3 regions of the Arthrobacter sp. SLBN-112 genome follow, and region 2 is predicted to be linked to each of the others. Evidence: riboswitches for the same ligand, from Rfam matches in the RefSeq annotation. Region 2 holds a riboswitch; each other region holds the start of a gene.
The links. Region 2 has a riboswitch for thiamine pyrophosphate ahead of thiC (phosphomethylpyrimidine synthase ThiC). Riboswitches for the same ligand answer to the same signal wherever they lie in the genome.
Positions count from the first base shown of each region.

Region 1: it holds a riboswitch for thiamine pyrophosphate, as region 2 does, so the genes downstream of both, QF050_RS05365 (ECF transporter S component) here and thiC (phosphomethylpyrimidine synthase ThiC) in region 2, are expected to answer to the same signal.
Region 3: it holds a riboswitch for thiamine pyrophosphate, as region 2 does, so the genes downstream of both, thiO (glycine oxidase ThiO) here and thiC (phosphomethylpyrimidine synthase ThiC) in region 2, are expected to answer to the same signal.

Region 1 covers NZ_JAUSXY010000001.1:1,154,019-1,157,288, reverse strand. Annotated here, with positions in the region: gene QF050_RS05370 (ATP-binding cassette domain-containing protein) at 1-1,046, opposite strand, end outside; gene QF050_RS05365 (ECF transporter S component) at 1,046-1,669, opposite strand; TPP riboswitch at 1,736-1,875, opposite strand; gene QF050_RS05360 (iron-containing redox enzyme family protein) at 2,252-3,270, shown strand, end outside.
Region 2 covers NZ_JAUSXY010000001.1:2,620,721-2,623,990, forward strand. Annotated here, with positions in the region: gene thiC (phosphomethylpyrimidine synthase ThiC) at 1-1,128, opposite strand, end outside; TPP riboswitch at 1,124-1,231, opposite strand; gene QF050_RS12285 (amidohydrolase family protein) at 1,312-2,394, shown strand; gene QF050_RS12290 (VOC family protein) at 2,495-3,270, shown strand, end outside.
Region 3 covers NZ_JAUSXY010000001.1:2,285,843-2,289,112, forward strand. Annotated here, with positions in the region: partial or broken gene QF050_RS10800 (RNB domain-containing ribonuclease) at 1-1,006, opposite strand, end outside; gene thiE (thiamine phosphate synthase) at 1,036-1,722, opposite strand; TPP riboswitch at 1,756-1,875, shown strand; partial or broken gene thiO (glycine oxidase ThiO) at 1,870-3,160, shown strand; gene thiS (sulfur carrier protein ThiS) at 3,157-3,270, shown strand, end outside.

The DNA of each region.
Region 1 (3,270 bases), 1.5 Mb from region 2:
GACACCGGCTCCAGGAGCCCCGCGAGGGTTAGCGCGAACGTTGATTTCCCGGCGCCGTTGGGGCCCGTGACGGCCAGAGCCTGGCCGGCCCTGACCTGCGCGGCAACACCCTCCTGGACCGGAACCGGCGGGATTTTCCGGAAGCCTTTGCGGCGGGGACGCTCGCGGGAGACGCCGAGGTCTTCGGCTGCCAGCAGGAGGTTGCCGGTTCCGGCGGCCGGGACGTCCGCCCGGCGGCGGGTTGCCGGCACGTACCCCGGCACCCACACCCCGGCGGCCGTCAGCATGGCCCGGGCTTCGCTGAGCACCCGGTCCGGGGGCCCGTCCAGGAGCACGGCGGGATCCGAGGCGGAGCCCGGCTGCAGGACCACGATCCGGTCCACCAGGTCCTTCCACACGGAGACCCGGTGCTCCACCACCACCAGGGTGGCTCCGGTCTTGTCCAGGCAGCGCGCCACGGCGTCGCGGACCTCCAGCACGCCGTCCGGGTCCAGGTTGGCGGTGGGTTCGTCCAGCAGGATCAGCCCCGGGCGCATCGCGAGGATGCCGGCCAGCGCCAGGCGCTGTTTCTGGCCGCCGGAGAGGGCCGACGTCGGGTGGTCCAGCGGGAGGTGGGACAGCCCGACGTCGGCAAGCGCCTCGTGCACGCGCGCCCAGATGGCGTCGCGGGGCACGGCAAGGTTCTCGGCGCCGAAGGCGACGTCGTCCCCGACCCGGGAGAGGACCACCTGCGTCTCCGGGTCCTGCTGCATGAGGCCGGACCGGCCGCGCCTGTCCCGGGGCCGGGCGCCGTCAACCAGCAATGAACCGGACTCGTCCGCGTCGCCGGCCTCGCCGTCGTCGTTGATATCACCCAGCACCCCGGCGAGGGCATGCAGCAGCGTTGACTTCCCGGCACCCGAGGGACCGAGCAGGAGCACCCGCTCGCCGGGGCTGATGTCCAGGTCGAGGGCATGGACGGCAGGTTTTGCCCGGCCGGCATGCCGCCAGCCCCAGCCCCGGGCCGTGACGGCGGCGGGGCGGACGGCGCCCTGGGCTGGTGCCATCAGGAGAAGACAGGCTCCGTAGCGGCCTTGCGGGACGCGAAGGAGCTCAGCACGCCGGTGCGCGCCAGCCCGCGCGTGGCGAGCCAGGACAGGGCACCGGCGAGGATGGCACCGGAGACGGTGGTCAACACGATGTAGGCCAGCTTGTCCGCACCGGAGTAGGCGATATTCCAGCCCCACGGCGCGAACGAGTCATTCAGTCCGCAGAAGAATCCAGCCGCGGCGCCGGCCAGCAGGGATACGGGCAGGTTGAACTTGCGGTACACGAAGATGGCGAAGATGATTTCGGCGCCGAGGCCCTGGATGAAGCCGGAGAAGAGAACCGAGGCGCCGTACTGGGAACCCATGAGGAGTTCCCCGGTGGCGGCCACGGTTTCACAGAACAGGGCGGCACCGGGCTTGCGGATGATGAGCATCCCCAGCACGCCGGGAATCATCCAGCCACCCGCCAGCAGCCCAGTCAGGGGCGGGTAGGCGGCGTTCATGGGGGCAGACAGCGCGGCTGCTCCCTGGTCCCATGCCCAGAAAATGACGCCGCCCGCGATGGCCACCAGCGCGGCGACGACGATGTCCACGACGCGCCAGGACTTACTGGTGGTCTTCTTGATTGCTGCAGTACTCATGTGATCCTCCTGGGAAACAGGAGGGGAAAGTGGACCCGGCTGACGGCTGTTGCCGTGCAGCCGCGGCACTTTGAGAACTCGACTCCCTTGCGCCGGTACTAACCGGATCAGGTTCGAGGGTCTGCGGCTGTTCCGCACTCTCAGCGCCCACCTGCGGTTCCTGGCAAGCCAGGTTGTCCGACGGCGGCGCTCCCCTGTCGTTATTGGTGTTGTTGTTCGTTGGGTAAGGCTTTTGATTGCCCTTCCGGGCGTGGTCAAGTTTACACCTGGCAGGGGTGGATAGCGGGCTGTGAGCGCCATTCCACCGGATGTGACAGGATACGATCCGGATTCGGCGGGCGCCCAGCCGGAGGGCTCGCTGGAACCGAGCCCCGCCAGAATGCCGTCCGGTTGCCTACCCCTATTGAGCGCTGCCTGCCCGGGCGCCAGTGGACCTGCAGGAGCCTCTGCGCAAAGCCTGCTTAGGTTTTATTAGTAACCATGCTTACTATATTGTTTCCCGGGTTTCGAGAGGACAGGGCATGGGAGTCACCATGGCGGTCCGGCGTTCGTTCCCGTCCCCGCGGCAGGCCAAGGAGCACCATGAGAATCCCGGACACCAGAGGCCCCCTCACCAGCGCCCTGTTCACAGTCCTGGCCCAGGCACCGGGTGCCGCAGGGACGGAGCTGGACCGGCTCTACCGCCTGGCGGCGCGGCAGGTGGCCGGCACCGGTGACATCATTGGGGACGAGGACATCCAACTGGCACTCTTTTGCCTCTACGAGCTCCATTACTCCGGCCTGGACAGCGTCTCGGACAACTGGGAGTGGGAGCCGGCGTTGATCAGGGTCCGGCAGCTGGTCGAGGAACCGTTCGAGGCGGCCCTCCGCGCTGCCGCACACCAGGCGGCCGGAGACTTCGAACTGCCCGACCGCGGCGCCATAACCAGCGACGAAGTAGCCGACGTCCTGTTCGGCCTCGCCGCCATGGACACCGGTCCCAGCCTCTCCCGCTACGTTGCCAGGAAGGCAAGCCTGGAGCAGCTCCGGGAATTCCTGGTCCACAAGTCGGTGTACCAGCTGAAGGAAGCCGATCCGCACACATGGGCCATTCCGCGGCTCAGCGGACGGCCCAAGGCGGCCTTGGTGGAAATCCAGGCGGACGAATACGGTGGCGGCCGGCCCGAGCGGATGCACAGCGCGCTGTTCGCCCGGACCATGCGCGGCCTGGGCCTCGACGACAGGTACGGCGCCTACGTTGATGCCGTCCCCGCAGTCTCCCTCGCCACCGTTAACCTCATGTCGCTCTGCGGCCTGAACCGGCGGCTCCGGGGTGCCATCACCGGCCACCTGGCGATCTACGAAATGACGTCCTCCCAGCCCAACCGGTTCTACGGTAACGGATTCCGCCGGCACGGTTTCGGCGCCGAGGTTACCCACTACTTCGATGAGCATGTGGAGGCAGACGCCGTCCATGAACAGATCGCAGGCCGTGACCTCGCCGGCGGCCTGGTCGAGGCCGAGCCGCACCTCCTCGCGGACGTCCTGTTTGGGGCGAGTGCCGTCATGGCCCTCGACAGCAGGCTGTCCACCCACCTGATGTCCTCGTGGGAGGCCGGGGC
Region 2 (3,270 bases):
GTCGTTGGCGTCCGCCGTCGACCCGGGGCGCAAACCGTCGCCCAGGGAGAACGCGACGTCGTACTTGGCGAAGATTTCGCAGAGTTCGTCAAAGTGCGTGTAGAGGAAGTTTTCCTGGTGGTGGGCCAGGCACCAGCCGGCCATGATGGAGCCGCCGCGCGAGACGATGCCCGTCACCCGGTTGGCCGTGAGCGGGACGTACCGCAGCAGCACACCGGCGTGGATGGTCATGTAGTCCACGCCCTGTTCGCACTGCTCAATGACGGTGTCCCGGAAGATTTCCCAAGTCAGCGCGTTGGCCTCGCCGTTGACTTTTTCCAGCGCCTGGTAGATCGGGACGGTTCCAATCGGGACGGGGGAGTTGCGGATGATCCATTCCCTGGTGGTGTGGATGTCGTCGCCCGTGGACAGGTCCATGACCGTGTCGGCGCCCCACTGGGTGGCCCACTGGAGCTTGTCAACCTCCTCTGCGATGGAGCTCGTCACCGCCGAGTTGCCGATGTTGGCGTTGATCTTCACCAGGAAGGCCTTGCCGATGATCATCGGCTCGGACTCGGGGTGGTTAATGTTGTTCGGGATGATGGCGCGCCCGGCGGCAACCTCGCTCCTGACCAGTTCCACGTCGCAGTTCTCCCGCAGCGCCACAAAGCGCATTTCCTGCGTGATGATGCCCTGCCGGGCGTAGTGCATTTGGGTCACCGTCCTGCCGTCGACGGCGCGGCGGGGCACCGGCCGGGCGCCCTTCCACTCCGCGGAGGCTGCACCGCGGCGCACGGCCGAGCGTCCGTCGTCGAGCAGGTTGCGTTCCCTGCCGCTGTAGGCTTCCGTGTCCCCGCGCGCCTCGATCCACTCGGCGCGGAAGGGTTGCAGGCCGCGCACGGGATCACTGCCTGGGCCGGCCGTCCGGTAGGTCCGGAAGGGAGGGTTCGGCCGGCCGTTCGGCGATGGCTCGAGGGCGATTTCCGTCACCGGGACCCGGATTCCGGAAGCGGCATCGTCGATCCAGGCCAGGGAATGCGACTTCAGGGACTGCGTCACCTGCGGCGTGGATCCGGTGCCGGGGGCGCCGGCAGAATCGGAACCGGACAGCGTGCGGGCAGGGTTCAACTGGGTGTTTTGTGTACTCAAGGGAATACTCACTTCCTTCGCCGGCATTACCCGGACAGGTTCAACGGTCGCAGACTGCGTCAGCCCGATCTCAGCCCGTGCAAGGGCACCCGTGTGGTCAGCAACGAAGCTACCACAGCCCTCCGGAAGTCCGTTGTAACAATCGATGATGCTAGCCTGACCGGGCAACGAAAGGATGCCCGGATGGCTGGAATCATTCACTTTCGCGGACCCGTCCTGGCTGCGCCGGACCGGGTGCGGCATGGACTCTGGTCGGTGGACGGCAGGCTCACCTTCCACCGGCCCGCCACGCCACCTGACCGGGTGCTTGACGGCTGGGTGCTGCCGGGCTTCGCGGACGCCCACTGCCACATCGGGCTGGGCCCGGCCGGTCCGGTGGAGGCCGCCGTGGCGCAGGAACAAGCTTTGGCCGACGTCAACGCCGGGACACTCCTGGTCCGTGATGCGGGCTCGCCCGCCGATACCCGCTGGATGCAGGGCGGCAAGGAATTCCCGGTGCTGATCCGCGCCGGAAGGCACATCGCCCGGACCCGCCGCTACCTGCGCGGCTTCGCCCACGAAGTCGAACCCGAGGGCCTCGTTGAGGCCGTGCGCAAGCAGGCCCGGGACGGGGATGGCTGGGTCAAACTGGTGGGGGACTGGATCGACCGCGGCGCCGGGGACCTGGCGCCCTCCTTTCCCGCCGCCGTCGTCCGTGACGCCGTCCGTGCGGCGCATGACGAAGGCGCACGGGTGACGGCCCACTGCTTCGCCGAGGACACCCTGGACCAGATGCTCGACGCCGGCATTGACTGCATCGAGCACGCCACCGGGCTGCTGCCACGCCACCTGCCCCGGTTCGCCGAACAAGGCGTGCCGATCGTGCCCACCCTCATCAATATCGCCACGTTCCCGGACATTGCCGCGCAGGCGGAACCAAAGTTTCCACGCTATGCAGCCCACATGCGCTCCCTCTGGGAGCGGAGGCTGGAGCGCGTGGCGCAGGCCCATGCTGCGGGCGTGCGCATCTTCGCCGGAACAGACGCCGGCAGCGTCATCCGCCATGGCCGGATCGCGGACGAAATCCTCGCCCTGCACTTCGCGGGGCTGCCGATGGCGGCAGCGTTGGATGCGGCGTGCTGGGCGGCCCGCCGCTGGCTCGGAGCGGACGGCCTGGAAGAAGGGGCGCGCGCCGACGTCATCGTGTGCCGTGAAGATCCACGGGCGGTCCCGGAGACCATCAGCAGACTGGATCACGTGGTGCTCTGCGGCCGCATCATCCGCTGATCGAAAGTGCGGCGCAGGACTTGGAATAAATTGAAGCTTCAAGTAATTTTAATGTGTGACAGGCCGCCATCGGGACGGCCGCCAGCACAAGGAGCCTCCAATGACCGCAGCAGCCAACAGCCAGGACCTGCTTCCTGCCGACCTCGCCATGGGCACGGTGATGCTCAAGGTGGGGGACATGAAGGTCATGACCGACTACTACCAGCGCGCACTGGGCCTCGAGGTGGTGGCTGAACGGGACGGTGGACTGTACCTGGGCCGTCTTGGCCGCCCCCTGGTCCATCTGGCCCCCGCGCCCGGCTTGAACCTGCCCGGCAGGGGAGAGGCCGGCCTGTTCCATACCGCACTCCTGTTTGAGGACCAGGCCTCCCTCGCTGCCACCATCGCCACCGCGGCGCAGTACGAGCCGATGTCCTTCACCGGCAGCGCCGACCACCTGGTCAGCGAGGCCTTCTACTTCACCGACCCTGAAGGCAACGGCATCGAGCTGTACTGGGACCGCCCGCGCAGCAACTGGTCCTGGAACGGGACGGACGTGGTGATGGACAGCCTGGCGCTGCCCCCGCAGCGCTACCTGGAGCAACACCTCACGGAGGAATCGCTCGAAGGCCAGCGCGTGACGGCCGCCGGCGTAGGCCACGTCCACCTTCAGGTGGGCGACGTCCAGACGGCGCGCGACTTCTACGTGGGCACCCTCGGTTTCGAAAAGACGGCGGGCTGGCATGGGCAGGCACTGTTCGTATCCGCGGGCCGGTACCACCACCACATGGCCATGAACGTCTGGAACAGCCGCGGCGCGGGCCCGCGCAAGGACACCCTCGGGCTCGGCGAAGTCCTCATCGAAGTTCCGTCAGGGGACGACGTCGGCGCCTTGGC
Region 3 (3,270 bases), 330 kb from region 2:
TTCCGGGACCGTGCCGTCGAACGCGGTATAGGACGCGCCGCGGAACAGCATCCCTGCCGAATGCATGATGGCCAGCTGGCGGGGATCGGTGGGATCCAGCGACCGCAGGTACTCGCCGTAGCTGACTTCTCCGTCCCACGGCCTGCCCAGCACTTCGGTCTGCAGCCGGAAATGCCTCAGCGACCGTTCATCCCGGGGCCGGCATGGTGCGCAGGATGCCCACCTTTCCCTCCAACATGAGGTTGGCGGCAGCCATACCCGTCATCAGCGAGATCTGCGCATTCCAATCCTCCACGGGAAGTTGCGGGACCGCATCAATCCGGTAGCCGCCGTCGGGCAACTGCACGATTTCCTGCTCGGGCATATTGAGGCTGGCGCCCCCGCGTCCCCGCTCCAGCGCAACCCGTTTCCGGCCTACCTCCCGGAGTAGTTCCAGCACCGGGGGAGCCGTGCCGGCGTCCAGGTCGGTTTGCGCACCCTTGTAACTGAGCTTGTCGCGGCTGCGGATCCGCGCCCGCCGGACGCCAACTGACAAAACTTCCGCGTCGGCGTCGAGCGTGAAATCCCAGACGAAGGCCGAACACTCCTGGCCCGGAAGCAGGCTCCCGGCACCTTCACTGATTACTTCCGGGTGCAACGGAATACGGCCGTCCGGAGCGTAGAACGTTTGTCCGCGGCGCCTGGTTTCGGCATCCAGCGCACCTCCCGGTGCAACGAAGGCTGGTACATCGGCAATCGCGTACAGTACGCGGTAGCCGCTCCCGCCCGGTTCGATGAACACGGCCTGGTCCAGGTCCGTGGACGAGGCCGGGTCAATGGTCACGAACGCGACAGCGGTCAGGTCATAGGCCGGCAGCTTCAGCGATGCCACGGCGGCGCGTGCGTCTTCCAGGGCCGCTTCCGGATAGGGGCCCGGCAGTTCGAGTTCTGTCCGCAACGAACCCAGAGCCTCTTCCAGGGCGTTTTGATGGTCGCGGACATTGGGAGCCAACCGATGATGTGACACAAAAGTCAGCGTAACTCCAAGTCCTGGGATTATGCAGGCCCGGGTGCGGCGGCGTCCAGCGCGTCGAGCAGGGAAGCGGCAGCGGCCGCGGGATCCGGGGCTTCGGTAACGGCGCGGACCACTACGATCCTGCGGGCACCCGCCTCCGCCACCTGGTGCACGTTCCCGTGGTCGATGCCGCCGATGGCGAACCACGGCACCGGGTCTGACGCCTCCATGGAAGCTTGGGCGGCGTACTTCACCAATTCCAGCCCGACGGCGGTCCGGCCGGGTTTGGTGGGCGTGGCCCAGACGGGGCCCACACAAAAGTAGTCCAGGTGGGAAGGGCCGGCAGCTGCTGTGAGGGCGGCATCCACCTGGTCGGGGCTGTGGCTGGAGAGCCCGATGGCTGCGTTGCCGTTGACCAGCGTCCGGGCCGCCGCCAACGGAAGGTCCTTCTGGCCGATGTGGAATACCGGTGCCCCGGACAAAACCGCGATGTCCGCGCGGTCATTGACGGCCCACAGCCGCCCATGGCGCACCGCCGTCTCCTTCAAGACCGCCAGCAGGTCCAGTTCCTCTGCAGCCTCGATGGACTTGTCGCGCAACTGGATGATGTCCACGCCGCCGGCGAACGCGGCATCCACGAACCGGGCAAAGTCGCCGCGGTCCCGCCGCGCATCCGTGCAGAGGTACAGGCGGGCCGCCTCGAGGGCAGGAACAGATGAGGGGGACATATTCATGCCTGCCAGCCTAGTTCCTCTAAACTGGGGTGGTACTGCGGGAGCCCGCGGCAGCTGTCACAAAGCACCGGGCTGAGAGGGCGTCAGAGCCGACCGCTTGACCTGATCCGGCTAATACCGGCGTAGGGAAGGAACCACACCATGCCTACCGCGAGCAACGCCCTCGCCGGGTCCGCCGGCGATGCCATCCGGGCCGACGTCGCCGTCATCGGCGCGGGAGTGGTGGGACACGGAATCGCCTGGGAAATCCAGCGGTCCGGGCGGTCCGTCGTGCTCATCGATGACGCGCCCGGCGCCGGCGCCAGCTGGGCCGCTGCCGGCATGCTGGCCCCCGTCAGCGAGCTGCATTACCAGGAAGAGGACCTCCTGGACCTCATGACCGAGGCATCATCGCGTTGGCCGGGGTTCGCCGCCGGCGTCGCCACCGCGGCCGGTGCCGGGACCGGATACCTGACGACGCCGACCTCTCGCCGTGGGCATCGACGCCGCAGACCGGAGGGCATTGATGGACCTGCGTGCCGTCCAGCAGGCCAACGGCCTTGAAGTCGAACCGCTGACCGTGCGCGAAGCCCGCGGCCGCGAACCACTGCTGAGTCCCGCGATCTCGTGCGCGCTGGACACCCCGGCCGACCACCAGGTGGACCCGAGGCGCCTGATAGCGTCCCTGCGCCTGGCCCTCGCCGGAGCGGCGCGCGCAACCCCGGAACTGGCGGTTGCCGGTGCCGGTGACGGGTATGCCGTACCGGAACGCGCGGCCGGGCTGCTGTGGGAGGGCGGGGCGGTGGCTGGGGTGCGCCTTGCCGGTGGCGGCACTGTGGTTGCGGGGGAAACGGTGGTGGCCAACGGCCTGCACGCAGGATCCCTTGACGGCCTGCCCGATGGCCTTGAACTGCCGCTGCGGCCAGTGCACGGCGACATCCTGCGCCTTTCCGTGCCGCAGCACCTGCGCCCCCTGGTGACCGCCACGGTGCGCGGGCTTGTCCACGGGATCCCGGTGTACATCGTCCCCCGGCAGGACGGCACAGTGGTCATTGGAGCCTCCCAGCGGGAGGACGCGCTCTCCGACGCCGTGAGCGCGGGCAGCGTGTACCAGCTGCTCCGGGACGCCCAGGCGCTGGTTCCCGCCGTCGCCGAACTCGAACTCCTGGAGTGCACCGCACGGGCCCGGCCCGGGACCCCCGACAATGCACCCTTGCTGGGCCGGGTGGCGGTGTCCCCGGGATCCCGCGATCCCGGGGACGGGCACGTCCCGGGGCTCATCATCGCCACCGGGTTCTTCCGGCACGGGGTGCTGCTCACCCCCGCTGCCGCGGCCATCTGCACGGCGTTGCTCGACGGCGCCGCCGATCCCCGCTGGGCGCCGTTCAGCCCGGACCGTTTTTCCAGGCCGGCGGCTGCCGCCCCAAGCCCCCACATGAAGGAGACAGCGTGAATATCACCCTCAACGGAAACCCGCATACGGTGGCAGACGGCGCCTCTATCACCACGCTCGTCAGCCAGGTGACCGGGCGGCCGCTGGCTCCCAATGGCCAGGCGGCGGAC